2 linked regions of the Pirellula sp. SH-Sr6A genome follow. The protein of the gene in region 1 interacts with the protein of each later gene in a pairwise test. Links are inferred from orthologs where the notes say so. Each region holds a gene or a part of one and is shown in the gene's direction. Other genes may lie near its edges.

The links. Proteins that work in one complex are often made in the same cells at the same time.
Region 2: the proteins of leuS (region 1) and ligA interact in binary tests that used the Escherichia coli proteins (3 or more experiments, as listed by UniProt). The link is inferred for Pirellula sp. SH-Sr6A from one-to-one orthologs.

Annotation. Positions count from the first base shown.
Region 1 is NZ_CP011272.1:2,297,173-2,305,033, reverse strand. Bases 1,550-4,949 are described here. They hold leuS (leucine--tRNA ligase), read left to right. Parts: upstream 1,550-1,917; coding sequence 1,918-4,749; downstream 4,750-4,949. Other genes in these bases: argC (N-acetyl-gamma-glutamyl-phosphate reductase), read left to right, coding at 4,777-4,949; lpdA (dihydrolipoyl dehydrogenase), read left to right, coding at 1,550-1,876. Outside these bases: VN12_RS09050 (hypothetical protein), read right to left, coding at 1-282; more of lpdA, read left to right, coding at 476-1,549; more of argC, read left to right, coding at 4,950-5,703; VN12_RS09030 (phytoene desaturase family protein), read left to right, coding at 5,748-7,178; flagellar export chaperone FliS, read left to right, coding at 7,339-7,797; VN12_RS09020 (hypothetical protein), read right to left, coding at 7,843-7,861.
Region 2 is NZ_CP011272.1:404,775-412,157, forward strand. Bases 1,765-4,686 are described here. They hold ligA (NAD-dependent DNA ligase LigA), read left to right. Parts: upstream 1,765-2,175; coding sequence 2,176-4,197; downstream 4,198-4,686. Other genes in these bases: VN12_RS01290 (response regulator transcription factor), read left to right, coding at 1,765-2,136; VN12_RS01300 (arylsulfatase), read left to right, coding at 4,223-4,686. Outside these bases: VN12_RS01285 (hypothetical protein), read left to right, coding at 1-1,342; more of VN12_RS01290, read left to right, coding at 1,354-1,764; more of VN12_RS01300, read left to right, coding at 4,687-5,731; tRNA (adenosine(37)-N6)-threonylcarbamoyltransferase complex transferase subunit TsaD, read right to left, coding at 5,704-6,774; VN12_RS01310 (amino acid permease), read right to left, coding at 6,839-7,383. UniProt on the Escherichia coli protein: DNA ligase that catalyzes the formation of phosphodiester linkages between 5'-phosphoryl and 3'-hydroxyl groups in double-stranded DNA using NAD as a coenzyme and as the energy source for the reaction.

The DNA of each region.
Region 1 (7,861 bases):
AACCACCGGGTGAAACAAAAGGGTCGCCACGACAACTTGCGTGGCGTCATGCAGAAGCCGAAAGAGAGTGCGGACGACGCGCGACGATGCGAACGAGGTACGAGAAGCGAACAGAATCAGCCCGAGACCGGCGAGAAACATGACCAAATAAACGGGCGATGCCAGGGACGCGTACAGCCAGCGCCCCATGGAAACCAATGTGATGGGAACCGTGAGCGTCGCGAGGGTGGCAACCGGCCATTTGGTCCATTCGATCCACCGATCGATTTGTTTGGAAATCATAGGTTGCTCAGTTTACCGGTTTTGCACCCGTTGAAACCCTCCTCCCCCCATTCCACCCCATGCACGAGTTCCCACCAAGCGTTTCCCATTCGGGGATTCAGCCCGTTGGACCTTGGAATTTAGAGCTCAACGGATAAGCTTTGTGACGGTTCCAAGGTTCCGGCTGGCCCAATTCTAAAAAAACGAAAGCACCATGAAGACTATTGAACACGATGTGGTTGTGCTCGGGGGTGGCCCCGGTGGTTACGTCGCCGCCATTCGAGCAGCGCAACTGGGTATGAATGCCGCTTGCATCGACGAGAACAACAAGTTCGGTGGAACCTGTCTCCGCATCGGATGTATCCCGAGCAAAGCCCTTCTCGAATCCAGTCACATCTATCACGACACGAAGGCAGGATTGGGGAATCATGGAGTCGTGGTCGGCCAGGTCCAATTGGATTTGGCTGCGATGATGAAACGCAAAGACCAAGTTGTTCAAACGTTAACCGGCGGGATCGACCTCCTTTTCAAAAAGAACAAGGTCACCGGTTACAACGGTCTCGGGCAACTGCACGACCCCAATACGGTCGTCGTTCGGCTCCTCACCGGCGAAACGGTCATGATCAAAGCCAAGCATATTATCCTGGCGACCGGTTCCCGCCCCGCTTCCATGCGAGGAGTCGAAGAGGATGGAAACTTGATCGGGAACAGTACCGCCGCCCTGTCTTATCCTGCCGTACCCGAGAATTTCGTCGTTATTGGCGGGGGCTACATCGGGTTGGAGCTCGGCTCGGTCTGGAACCGTTTGGGTAGCAAGGTCATCGTGCTCGAAGCCATGGACCGCATCTTGCCCGGAATGGACAACGAATTGAGCCAAATGGCCCAGCGTATCTTCACTCGCCAAGGAATCGAGTTCCGGCTTAACTCGTGGGTCGAGAGCGCGAAGGTAGAAAATGGCAAGTGTGTGGTTCGCTGCAAGGGAGCGGAACCCATCGTCTGCGACCGCGTTCTGCTCGCTGCAGGTCGGGTCCCCAACTCTCACAACATCGGCCTCGAAACGGTCGGAATAGAAACCGACAAACGAGGGTTTGTCCCGGTCGATTTGTCTACCTATCGCACGGCTGTCCCCAGCATCTACGCCGTCGGGGATTTGATTGGAGGAGCCATGCTCGCGCACAAAGCCATGGAAGAAGCGGTTGTGTGCGTCGAACGGATCGCCGGTATTCACGCTCACTTCAACTACGATTGCATCCCCGCCATCGTTTACACTCATCCTGAGATCGCGACGGTTGGAAAGACGGAAGAGCAGCTCAAGCAAGCGGGGGTCGAGTATCGCAAGGGAGTAGGTCCCTACGGTGCGAACGGCCGAGCTAGGACCCTTGGGGATATCGAAGGCCGAGTCAAGATTCTGGCGGATGCGAAAACAGATCGCGTCCTGGGTGTCCATATCATCGGTGCGCGGGCTGGCGATCTGATCGCAGAAGCATCGATTGCGATGGAGTACGGTGCTAGCAGCGAAGACATCGCCCGCAGCTGCCACGCCCACCCGACGTTGGCAGAAGTCGTCCACGAAGCGGCGCTCGCTGTCGATGGACGTGCGATCCACTCTGCGTGATTCCTTTCCGATCCGACTGATTTCCACAGACGACAGACAGAATGCCTCGTTACAACCCCGCCGTTATCGAACCCAAGTGGCAAAACTATTGGGAATCGAACAAAACCTTTCGATGCCCCGAGTTGCCTGCAGGTGATAAGGTCTATGTCTTGGACATGTTCCCTTACCCCAGCGGTGAAGGCCTCCACGTAGGTCACCCTGAGGGGTACACTGCGACCGATATCGTCGCTCGCTATTCCCGAATGCGTGGCAAGACCGTTTTGCACCCAATGGGGTACGATGCCTTTGGGCTTCCCGCCGAGGAGTATGCGATCCGGACCAATACGCCGCCTCGCGTAAGTACGGAAAAGAACATCGCCAACTTCACACGCCAGTTGAAGATGTTGGGCTTTTCTTACGATTGGGATCGAAGTTTGGCAACCACCGACGTCGCCTATTTCAAATGGACCCAGTGGATCTTCCTCGAGCTATTCGATACTTGGTACGACCCCGCGCAACAAAAAGGACGTCCCATCGCCGAACTGCCCATCCCTTCGGACGTGCAATCGGCCGGTGAGCATGCCGTCGCAGCCTATCGAGACCGCCATCGATTGGCCTATCAGGATGAGGCGCTGGTGAACTGGTGCCCCGGTCTCGGTACGGTATTGGCCAACGAGGAAGTGATCGATGGAAAGAGCGAGCGGGGTAGCCATCCCGTTCAACGCATCCCATTGAGGCAGTGGATGCTCCGAATCACCGCCTACGGCGATCGACTATTGAACGATCTCGATGCTTTGGACTGGTCTCCGAGCATCAAAAAACTGCAAGCCGACTGGATCGGTCGCAGCACGGGTGCCGAAGTGGATTTCCCGGTTTGCAGCGCGGAGGCCTTCGCATCATGGAAGGCATCTCGCGCAACACGACCTTTCCCCGAAGTCCAGCCGGATGACTCGATCCGCGTTTACACGACGCGTCCAGATACTCTCTATGGCGCGACCTACATGGTCATCGCTCCGGAACACCCACTTGTTAAGAAGATTGTTACGTCCGCTCAGAAAGAAGCGGTAGTCAAGTACTGCGAGGCAGCTGCATTCAAGAGCGATCGAGATCGTACCGACGGGGACAAGAAAAAGACCGGTGTCTTCTCAGGTGCGTATGCGATCAACCCCGTCACGGGAACTCCCATTCCCGTTTGGATCGCCGACTATGTGCTGATTGGATATGGAACGGGAGCCATCATGGCTGTTCCTGCGCACGATGATCGCGATTTCGAGTTCGCGACTGCTTACCATTTGCCCGTGGTTTGCGTCGTGCGCCCCGAATGTGCCGGGGAGGCATTGCAGAGCATTCTCGACGGGACTGCGTGCTACACGGGGCCGGGCAAAGCGATGAACAGTGGGCCGCTCGACGGTTTGGGAACCGACGACGCGAAAGCAAAGATGATTTCGATTCTTTCAGAATCGGGCATTGCCAAGGGTGCGGTGAACTACAAACTGCGAGATTGGCTTTTCAGTCGGCAGCGATTCTGGGGCGAACCCTTCCCGATCCTTCATGAGCTGGATTCGGACGGAAATCCGACGGGTCGGATGCGGGGCGTGGATCGCGATCAACTCCCTGTTGATTTGCCTCACCTCGAGGATTTCAAACCCCATGGTCGCCCTGAGCCCCCTTTAGCGAAGGCTGCGGACGAGTGGCTATACGTCACAATCGATGGAAAGCGTTATCGCCGCGAAACGAACACCATGCCGCAGTGGGCCGGTTCCTGCTGGTATTACTTGCGATTTATCGACCCCAACAACGACAAGGCCCTGGTCGATCGAGAGAAGGAGCGAGCGTGGATGCCCGTCGATCTTTACGTCGGTGGAGCCGAGCACGCCGTTCTACACCTGCTCTATGCGCGGTTCTGGCACAAGGTCCTTTACGATCGCGGACATGTTTCGCATCCGGAGCCGTTTCAGAAGCTGGTGAACCAAGGGATGATTCTAGGTGAAGTGGAATTCACCGGGTATCAAAGGAGCGATTCCACGTGGGTCAGCACCGCATCGATCGAAAAAGGGGAATCGGGATTTGTCGAGCGCGCGACCAAGCAACCGGTTCAATCGGTCAAGGTCGACGAGACCGCCGTAACCAAATCCGGGGATTGCTTTGTTCTCCTCGCTGATGAGTCGATTCGCGTGGATAGCCGCGCCCACAAGATGTCCAAGTCGCGAGGAAACGTCATCAATCCAGATTCGGTGGTTTCCGAATATGGTGCCGATTCGCTTCGTCTCTACGAAATGTTTATGGGCCCTTTGGAGGCGACCAAGCCTTGGAGCACGAAGGGGGTCAATGGCGTTCGCAATTTCCTCGATCGCGTTTGGCGACTCATGATCGATACGCAAAGCGACACCAACGCGTTGGTCGACTCGGTCCAAGATATCGCGCCGACACCGGAGCAGAATCGCGTCATCCATAGCACGATCATGAACGTCACCAAGGATATCGAATCGCTCGGAGTCAACACGCCGATCGCCCGGATGATGGAGTTCGTCAACTTTTTTACAAAAGAAGCCGTTCGACCGAAGAAGGCGATGGAGACTCTCGTCTTGCTATTAGCACCCTATGCCCCCCACATCGCTGAAGAGTTGTGGGAAGCGCTCGGGCATACGACCTCGCTCGCCTACCAGCCTTGGCCGGCGTTCGATGAAGCATTGACGAAATCGAGCGAAGTGGAGGTCCCTTTGCAGATCAATGGCAAGGTACGCGCGAAGGTGCTTGTTCCGGCCGATGCGACCGGTGAACAGCTGGAAGCGGCCGCGCGGGGTCATGAACGCATTCATGAACTGCTCGAAGGAAAGCAGATTGTGAAAGCGATCGTCGTTCCGGGACGTATGGTCAATTTCGTGGTCAAGTAATCGCGCAGTCCAACTAGGGAACCCACTATGGCACGGATCTTTATCGATGGCGAGGCAGGAACGACAGGTCTGCAAATCCGCGAACGATTGGTTGAGCTTCCTCAATTCGAATTGGTAAGCATCGACCCAGCGGCGAGAAAAGATCCCCAAGCGAAGAAGCAGCTTCTTGGGGGTGTCGACTTCGTCATTCTCTGTCTGCATGATGATGCAGCCAGGGAAACGGTTGCGCTCGTCGACTCCCTTGCCAACGCGAAGAAACCGCGCATCATCGACGCTAGCACAGCCCACCGCGTGGCGGAGGGATGGACGTACGGATTCCCTGAATTGGATCGCGGGCAGCCTGAACGAATCCGGATTTCCGATCGTGTATCCAATCCTGGATGTTACCCGACCGGAGGCATCGGTCTCACTCGGCCTCTCATCCAAGCCGGCTGGATGCCGAGCGATTACCCGCTCGTCGTGCAGGGTTTTAGCGGTTACTCGGGAGGGGGACGGCAAATGATCGAAGCCTACGAGGCGACCGATCCTGCTCAAAAAGCACCACCCCTCGATGTCTATGGCCTGCAACTGAAGCACAAGCATGTTCCAGAATTGCAGAAGTACACAGGGCTGACACGGAGACCGATTTTCTTGCCGTCGGTCGGCTCCTTTCACAGCGGTATGATTGTGGAGGTCGCGGTCCATTTCGATTTGTTGCGAGGCGTTTCCAAAATTCGTCAGCTCGAAGAGTGCCTTCGGGAGCATTACGCGGGTTGCGAATTTGTGAGCGTGGTGCCGCCCACGGAAAGTGGACGAGTCGAAGCCCAATCGCTCAACGGGACCAATCGCATGGAGCTCAGCGTCTTTGGAGACGATTTGCTCCAGCAGGCGGTATTGATTGCCAAGCTGGATAATTTAGGGAAAGGGGCCAGCGGTGCCGCTGTCCAAAACCTTCGATTGATGTCGGGCCTTTAAGAATTCGTTGATACCTTTCCAACTCAACCAACGCAAATCCGTCCATGTCATCCCCTTCCAAGCTCACAGTGAACGAACCCTACGACACCATCATTATCGGTGCGGGGATGAGCGGTTTGGCGGCGGGCATTCGATTGGCCCACTACGACCAGAAGGTTTGCATTCTGGAAAAGCACTGGACTATCGGCGGACTGAATTCTTTCTACCGGCTCAACGGCAGAAACTTCGACGTCGGTCTCCATGCGATGACGAATTTCACGGCGAAGGGGACCAAGAAAGGGCCCTTGGCCAGGCTCCTCAAGCAATTGCGGTTTCGATGGGAAGATTTTCAACTGGCAGAGCAGTGCGGTTCTCGGATTGCGTTTCCCGGCGTGCATTTGGACTTTGACAACGATATCCACCTACTGCAAACCGAGGTCGAGCAAAAGTTTCCTAAGCAGAAGGATGCATTTCAGAAACTACTTGGACAATTGATCGACTACGACGATCTCAAGCAGGAGGATTTTCAGCTCTCCACGCGCCAGATCTTGAACGAAATCTTCAGCGATCCCTTGCTCATCGAAATGCTTCTTTGTCCCTTGATGTGGTATGGGAACGCTCGGGAGCACGACATGGACTGGGGGCAATTCTGCATCATGTTTCGCAGTATCTTTCTGGAGGGATTCGCCCGGCCCTTCAAGGGAGTGCGATTGATCCTGAAGCATTTGGTTCGACGCTATCGCGAGCTGGGTGGCGAACTACGACTGCGAAGCGGCATCGCGAAGATCTGTGTCGAAGAGGGGCGTGCCGTCGGAGTGGAATTGGAAGACGGAACCCAACTGAGGGCGAATCGAATTCTATCAAGTGCCGGAATCGTCGAAACGATGCGACTATGTGAAGACCGGACGGTCGAGGAGGTAGCGACCGCGGGCGAGATGACATTCATCGAATCCATCTCGGTACTTGATCGCCAGCCCCGCGATATCGGTTTCGATAAAACGATTGTGTTCTACAACGACTCGGAAACGTTCCATTGGACCAAACCCACGACGGAGTTGTGCGATATTCGAACGGGAGTCATCTGCTCCCCCAACAATTACGACTACGCACCCGATGACGGACAGTTGGAAGCAGGTTTGATGCGATTGACAACGATCGCCGACTTCCAGCGATGGTCGTCGTTAACTGAGGACGAATATCGACGAGCCAAGTATCGCTGGTACGATGAGTCCGTCGCGTCGGCAGTTCGGTTTATTCCCGACTTTAGACGAAACGTCGTCGACAGCGATATTTTCACTCCCAAGACCATTCGTCGCTTCACGTCTCACGACAACGGCGCGGTGTATGGAGCCCCTGTCAAGCAACTGGACGGGACGACGCGTCTGAAGAACTTGTATTTGTGTGGTACCGACCAAGGCTTCGTGGGGATCGTCGGTGCGATTGTGAGTGGAATATCGATGGCGAACCAACACTGCCTCCGCGATGTCGCGTCGTAGGCAGCATTGTTGGACTTTAACGGTTTTGCCGTTTCAGTTCTTCTTCCATTCAAAAAAAGAGCCTGCAGAATCAAGCTGGAACGCAAAGGATGCCGATTCGTCGGGCAGAGTGTAAGGGTTCTGCTGCCCTTTCAAGTTGTCACGGTCGATCGAGCGTTCCATGGATTCACAAGAAGCATTTCTGAGACAAGAGGTCGAGTCAGCGACTCCCGCGAAGCTGAGATTTCTGCTGCTTCAGAAAGCTCATGGACTGTCCCTTGTTGTCCAAGATCTGTGGAAACAAGGCAAGCATGCCGAGGCGGACCAATGGGCATTGCGAATCCAGGATATCATCACTGAATTGCTAGCAGGTGTTGTCGATCCCAAGCATGAGCTTGCTCAGATCACGACGGACCTGTATGTTTTCATGTCGAAGTTGATCGCTGCTGTCGTGGTCGAACGGGACGCAGAAGCGATGCAAAACGTTTCTGAAATCTTAGAGATCGAGATGGAAACGTGGGCCATGTTCGTTCGCAAAGAAGCGATCGAAAGCAGCGGCGGCATGGTGCCACCGCCTCATTTTCAATCGACCTCCGCGTCGTACGAAGAGTCGACCTCGTCGTTCTCATTTCAGGCCTAACTCCCCCCTGGCAGGCAGGCGTTCATCTGCGAGTTGGCGAGCGTGCTACGGTGCTCCGTCATTC
Region 2 (7,383 bases), 1.9 Mb from region 1 along the record:
ATTGGTCGCTTGTGCGGTTACCGGTAGCGCGTTGGGACAAGGGCTTCGCATTGCGACATTCGATGTCGACGCGACGCCTCCTCTCGGAACCCCTATGGCGTATGACCCGGTGAAACGGGTTGACGAGTTGACGCTCCGCTGCCGCGGCATCGCTATCCTGGGCGCTGAAAAACCGATTGTTCTGTGCGCGGTGGATTGGATTGGAATCGCGAACGAGGGGCATGACGCATTCCGTGATTCATTGGCCAAAGCCGCGAATACGACTCGCGATCGCGTTGCGGTGCATGCGTTGCACCAACACGACGCGCCCGGCTGCGACTTTACGGCAGAACGAATTGTCCACGATCTCCAGATTGAGGGGTATTCGAGATTCGAGGGCGATTTTCATCGGGACGTCATCGAGCGGGCATCGAAGGCGTTATCGATCGGAATCGCGCAAGCGCAAGAGGTTACCCATTACGGTTATGGCGAATCGGAGGTCCGCGAGGTAGCTTCGAATCGTCGAGTCGAGGTGAATGACGATGGAAAAGTCGGGCGAATGCGAGGAAGCAGCTGCAAAATCCCCGAGTTGATTCGCTTGCCCGAAGGAACGATCGATCCCATTGTCTCGGTTTTGGCGTTTTGGAATGAAGACAAACCGATTGCGGTCCTTAGTTCGTATGCTTGCCATCCTCAGAGCTACTATCGGCTGGGTATTCCAAGCCCTGACTTTCCAGGGATTGCCAGATTTATGCGAGGTCAGGACGTCAACGCAGCCTTGCACGTTCATTTCAATGGCGCAGGGGGAAACATTGCTGCAGGAAAATACAATGACGGCTCACATCCAAATCGAATGATTTTGGCCCATCGATTGGCCGCTGGTATGAAGGAGGCATATGAGAACGCGAAGCGAATCGCTGTGGACGGACTGGAGATTCGGTTCGAGACGACTCCGGTTCACCTGCCCGCCGCTCCCCATCTGGACGAGAAGGACCTAATCGCCAAACTCAAATCGATTCCTGCACGCGGTTATATCTCGCTCGCCGATCAACTAGCATGGCTGGAACGAGTCAAGAAAGAACATGCAATCGATATTGGTTGTTTGCATGTGGGGGATGTTCGCATGCTCACCATGCCGGGAGAGCTATTCGTCGAATATCAATTGAAAGCCAAAACAATGCGTCCCGATCTTCACGTCATGATGGCAGCCTATGGAGACTACGGTCCCGGATACATTGGAACCGCCAAGGCGTATGAAGAGGGGGGATACGAAGTCGCTCCCACCTCTTCGAGCGTTTCAGCCGAAGCAGAACCGATCTTGATCGGAGCGATGGAAAATCTGCTCTCCGGAAAAAGCAAGTGAGCGAGAGCAGGATGAAAGGCCGCAAACAAATTTTGGTTGTGGAAGATGAGAAGCATATCGGCACTTTGGTCAAGTACAACTTGGAGGCCGAAGGCTATCGGGTAACTCTCGTCGAAGACGGTCCCACGGCATTGAAGCTGCTTCGCGCGGACCCTTATGCGTTTGATTTGATCATCCTCGATCTCATGTTGCCAGGGATGAGCGGATATGCAGTATGCGAAACATTGCGAAACGAGAAGGTGATGGTCCCCGTTTTGATTCTGAGCGCTCGAAGCTTGTCCGAAGATCGCACGCGTGGATTCGATTGCGGAGCTAATCAGTATCTCACCAAACCGTTCGATCTGGACGAGCTTCTGGCACGGGCCAAGAATCTAATGCGTCTTTATCCGCAGCAATCGACCAAGCCGATGGAGACGGCGGGAACGAAACTCAACGCCATCCGATTCGGAAGAGCGACCATTAACTTCGACACATATGAAGTCGTCGTGGATGATAAAGATGTCAAGATGACGCATAAGGAGTTACAGCTGTTACGGTACTTTGCTGAAAACGAAGGACGCGTTATCAGTCGCCAAGAGCTGTTGGCAGAAGTTTGGGATATGAGCGGCGACATGCAGACCCGCAGCGTCGATCAATTCATGCTCCGTTTACGGAGAATTTTCGAGCTCGATCCGGCCAAGCCGAAGCATTTCCTAACCGTTCGGGACGCGGGCTATCGATTTGTTTCCGATACGCCTCAGTCTCCGGATATATCTCCTCCGATCGATGAACTGGATGTGACGCCGAATCCCTGATCTTTTGTTTTGAGTTGCCCTCTTATCGACGTCTTCCCTATGGTCCATCTAAAAGCTGCTGAACGCATAGAGTGGCTGAGCGATCAAATCCGCCAGCACGATTACTACTATTACGTTCTCGCGGCACCGACCATTACGGACCTGGAGTACGACCGACTCCTTCGCGAACTGCAGGAGTTGGAGGCCCTCTATCCAGAGATGGCCAGTCCCGACAGCCCGACCAAACGATTGGGAGACCGTCCCGTCGATGGCTTGATGCAGGTCGCACATCGAATACCGATGCTCTCCATTGAGAACACCTACACCGAACAAGAGCTTCGTGACTTTTTTCAAAGGACCGAAAAGCTTCTACCTGACGAACGAATCGAATGGGTCGTAGAGCTCAAGGTGGATGGCGTCGCGGCATCGATACGGTACGACAAGGGACTCCTCACCCAAGCCGTCACGCGAGGAAACGGCGAAGTCGGGGACGATATCACGCACAACATTAGAACCATTCGTGGCCTGCCCCAACGTCTCGTCGGAGAGTCCATCCCGGAATGGTTGGAGGTGCGGGGCGAAGTCTACATGCGCAACTCCGATCTGGTCGCACTCAATGAAGAGAGAGTCAAAGCGGGCGAACCGGAGTTCAAAAATCCTCGCAACGTGACCGCTGGGTCGATTCGGCTCTTGGATCCCAAACTTTGCGCTCAGCGGAAGCTGCGATTCCTTTGTCATGGTATCGGCTATTGCGACGGTATCCAGGAGCAGGAACACATGGCGTTTTTGGAGCGAGTCCGCTTGATGGGAATTCCCATCACTCCAGGCGTGAAGGTTTTTACAGACAAAGACGAGCTGATCCAACATTGCAACAGCATTGTCGAAACGCTGCATGAACTCGACTTCGAGGTCGACGGGATCGTCATCAAAGTGAATTCGCTTGAACAACGCGAAACACTTGGAGCTACGAGCAAATCGCCTCGATGGGTGATCGCTTACAAAATTGAGAAGTACGAAGCTGTTACAAGGTTGCTAGAGATCAGAACCCAGATCGGAAAAACAGGGACGATTACGCCTGTCGCCGAATTGGAACCGGTACAACTGGCAGGCACCACCGTCGCGCGTGCGTCCCTCCACAATGCGGAAGAGATCGAGAGAAAAGACGTTCGGGTTGGCGATTGGGTCGTCGTCGAAAAGGCTGGCAAGATCATCCCTCACATCGTGAGAGTCGAACGTCATCGTCGTGAGCATGAGCTACCTCTGTTTCAATTTCCAACCCACTGTCCTGAGTGCGGGTCGGTTCTTCAAAAGGATCCTGCCGGGGTCTATATCCGTTGCGTCTCGAAACAATGCCCGGCGCAGTGGCGTCAACGATTGCGATACTTTGCGAGCCGGGATTGCATGGACATTGAAGGCTTGGGGGAGAAGCTGGTCAACCAATTGGTCGACACCGGATTGGTGCTCAGTCTCGGTGACCTGTATCGACTGAAGCTCGATGATCTTCTCCAACTAGAGCGAATGGGCAAGAAATCGGCTGAGAGTTTGCTAGCGGGAATCGCAACAAGCAAGACGCGAGGGCTCAGTCGCGTCCTGAATGCAATTTCTATTCGGCATGTCGGACAACGAGTCGCGCAAGTCCTCGCTAGACGTTTTGGCACGATCGATGCCCTCATCGCAGCGGAATTGACCACCATCTCCTCCACACCCGAAATCGGCCCGATCATCGCTGCGAGTGTTTATGAGTTTCTACGTAGCCCAGAAGGAACCGAGCTCATCGATCAACTACGCGAAGCTGGCGTCTCATTGGCAACCACGGAGGAGGACACCATTGACGCGTCTGGTCTACTCGCCGACAAAACGATCGTCGTAACGGGTACACTGAGCCGCTTTTCAAGAGACGAGATCGAACGTCGGATCATCAAGCTCGGTGGCAAAGCTGCGAGCAGTGTTTCCAAAAAAACCCATTTCGTCGTCGCTGGGGAAGCTGCGGGCAGCAAGCTTGAAAAGGCTCAGTCGCTCGGCATTCCTGTTTTGACTGAGACGGAATTTATCGAACAATTCCTGAGCGATTCCCCTTCCTAACCTCTCACGCTGGATGGTCGGTACCATGGTAATCCGTTCTGTGTTCCTTTTTTCACGATCGATACGTGCTGTATACCAAGCGATTTTAGGTGCAGCCGTTTGTTTTTCCTTTGCCCCTCGAATGGCGGAAGCGTTCGTCAGCGAAGCGAATGCAAAGAAGCCGAACGTTCTCTTTATCTTGACAGACGACCAAGGGTACGGGGATGTATCGGCTCATGGCAACCCTTTGCTGAAAACGCCGAATATGGATCGATTGCACGACGCCAGCTGTCGCTTCACACGGATGATGGTCGCACCCACGTGCGCGCCCACGAGATCGCAGCTGATGACGGGCCGTCATGAGTTCTTCAATGGAATCACCCACACCATTTTGGAGCGAGAACGATTGCGCCTGGACGCTGAGACGCTCCCGCAAGTCCTTCGGTCCGCGGGGTACCAGACGGGAATATTTGGAAAATGGCACTTGGGGGACGAATCCGATTATCAACCGGGCAATCGGGGATTTGAGGAGGTGTTCATCCACGGCGCTGGGGGAATCGGCCAGTCTTACCCGGGGAGCTGCGGAGACGCACCGGGTAATCAGTACTTCGATCCTTGGATTCTCCACAACGGCAAGTTTGAAAAGACCAAGGGTTACTGCACCGATGTCTTCTTTCAGCAAGCGAGACAGTGGATCAATGAACGCTCCGCCCAAGAGAAGCCATGGTTTGCGTGGATCGCTACCAATGCCCCCCACGCCCCCTACATCGCGAGGCCTGAGGATCGAGCCCTTTATGAAGGGAAGGGTCTCAGCGAGAAAGAAGCTAACTTCTTCGGAATGGTCCATAACATCGACGTCAACATTGGCAAAACGTTGGATATGCTGCGGTCTCTCGCGATCGATCAGGAAACGTTGGTCGTGTTCATGAATGACAATGGAGGCACCGAGGGGGGAAAGACCTTCAACTCGGGAATGCGAGGCCTCAAGGGGACTGCATGGGTCGGTGGAACACGAGCGCTCAGCTACTGGTCGATGCCAGGCAAGATTGAACCGGGGGACTGCGACGTGCTGGCGGGCGGAATCGACGTCGCGACGACGATGCTCGACTTCTTAGAAATACCTTCGAGCCAAAAGTTTTCCGAGCAGGTTCAAGGCAGATCGCTTCGAAGATTCTTGGAAGCTTCTGAGAAGCGAGTGTCAGCAGAATGGACCGATCGGACCTTGGTCGCCCATGTGGGACGGTGGGAAAAGGGAGCGTCACCCGATTCATGCCAATACCGAAATGCGTCGATCCGCAACGATCGTTACGGGTTGGTCAGCGTTGCGGGTGGGACGAAACCAGTATGGCAGCTCTTCGATCTTCGGGAAGACCCCGCGCAGAAGACGAATATCGCTAGCCAACATCCTGAGATCGTTGAGTCCCTTTCGAAGGCTTTCGATCGATGGTGGTCTGAAGCGCGTCCAAATATGGTAAACGAAGATGTGCCACTCGCACCGGTGAATCCATTCAAAGTCCTATTCGAGGCTCAAGTCGGGACCGCCCCATCGCGGTAACGGAGTAGACCAGGCTGCACATCGAGCTCGAGACCATCGAAATCGTTCTGATCGATACGTTCCCAAGCCAGAGCTCCCATCACTGCATTGTCGGTGCAGAGCTCCTTCTGCGCAACGATCAGTTCAATACCTCGCGAGGCACAGGCGGTTTCGAGCTGGGTTCGAAAGCGTCGGTTGGCGGCGACTCCTCCTCCCACGCAAAGGCGTCGTAGTTGGGTCCGCTCCATCGCTTGCAGGCTCTTGCCTACCAAACAGTCGATGACGGATTGCTCAAAGGATGCAGCAACATCGGCTTTCTGCGTTTCGCTTAGATCGCAGGTGCTCCAATCCTGTTTTCCCGTCCCACCGATGTGATATCGAACAGCCGTCTTCAATCCGGAAAAACTGAACTCGAGCCTTGTCGGTTGATCCAGCAATGGGCGAGGGAAAGAGATAGCGGTCGGGTCTCCGGTTTCCGCTAGCTTCGATAGCTGTGGACCACCGGGAAAGGGAAGTCCCAACATGACCGCTACTTTATCGAAGCACTCCCCCGCAGCATCGTCGATGGTGCCGCCAAGATAGTGCCATTGAGTCGCCGACTCGCAGCGATAGAGAGTTGTGTGACCTCCGCTGACGACAAACCCCACACACGGGAAAATCGAACTTTCTCGCCCTAAACCGCATGCGTAGATGTGGGCTTGAACATGATTGATCCCAACAAGTGGTTTGTTCCAGGCCAAAGCGAGTCCCTTCGCGGCGGCTAACCCGACCAGGAGCGAACCAGGTAGCCCAGGGTGCGTGGCAACAGCGATCGCTTCCAGGCTCTTTGGCTCGATTCCGGATTGCTTCATCGCGAAATCGATCACTGGCAAGATGCGTTCCAGGTGAGCCCTCGCGGCAATCTCAGGGACGACGCCGGCGAAGGCTTCATGAAGCTCCTCCTGGGTAGCGATGCACTCACCCAAGATCTTTCCGTCGCGAGTCAAAACCGCAGCGGCGGTCTCATCGCATGTCGACTCGATAGCGAGTAGGTAGCGATCGTTGGGTAGTTGTCCGAAAGCCATTTCACTTCGCTTGGTTGCAAGTCGATTCCAGGGGCGTAAACGAGATCCGCATGCCGGTGCACCTTTAGGTGGCAGTTCGTAGTTTGCTGCGCCAATACCCGTAGCCGAAGTAAATCGCGAGCCCAGCCAACAGCCATAGCACCAGCCGCAGCCAGTTCTCGCCTGGCAGGGAAAGCATCAACAACACACATAGAAAGATTCCCATTCCTGGAAACCAGGGTGAGAATGGACATCGGAAAGGTCGGGGTCGATGGGGGTCGGTGACTCGCAATACCAACACAGACCCGCACACGAGTGCGAAGGCGAACAGGGTGCCGATACTGGTCAAGTCGGCCAGGATGTTGAGGGGCAAAAGACTGGCGGCCGCCGCGACCATCAATCCCGTCAGCATGGTTGACTTGTAGGGAGTGCGGAAGGTCGGGTGAATCGCGCCAAAAAATCCATGAGGCAACAGTCCGTCGCGTGCCATCGCCAAAAAGATTCGCGGTTGTCCCATCATCATCACGAGGAGTACCGAAGTGATTCCTGCGATCGCCCCGACGGTTACGATGAATTGAGCCGATTCGAAACCGACTTGCTCAAAGGCCGTCGCGACGGGTGCGTCTTTGT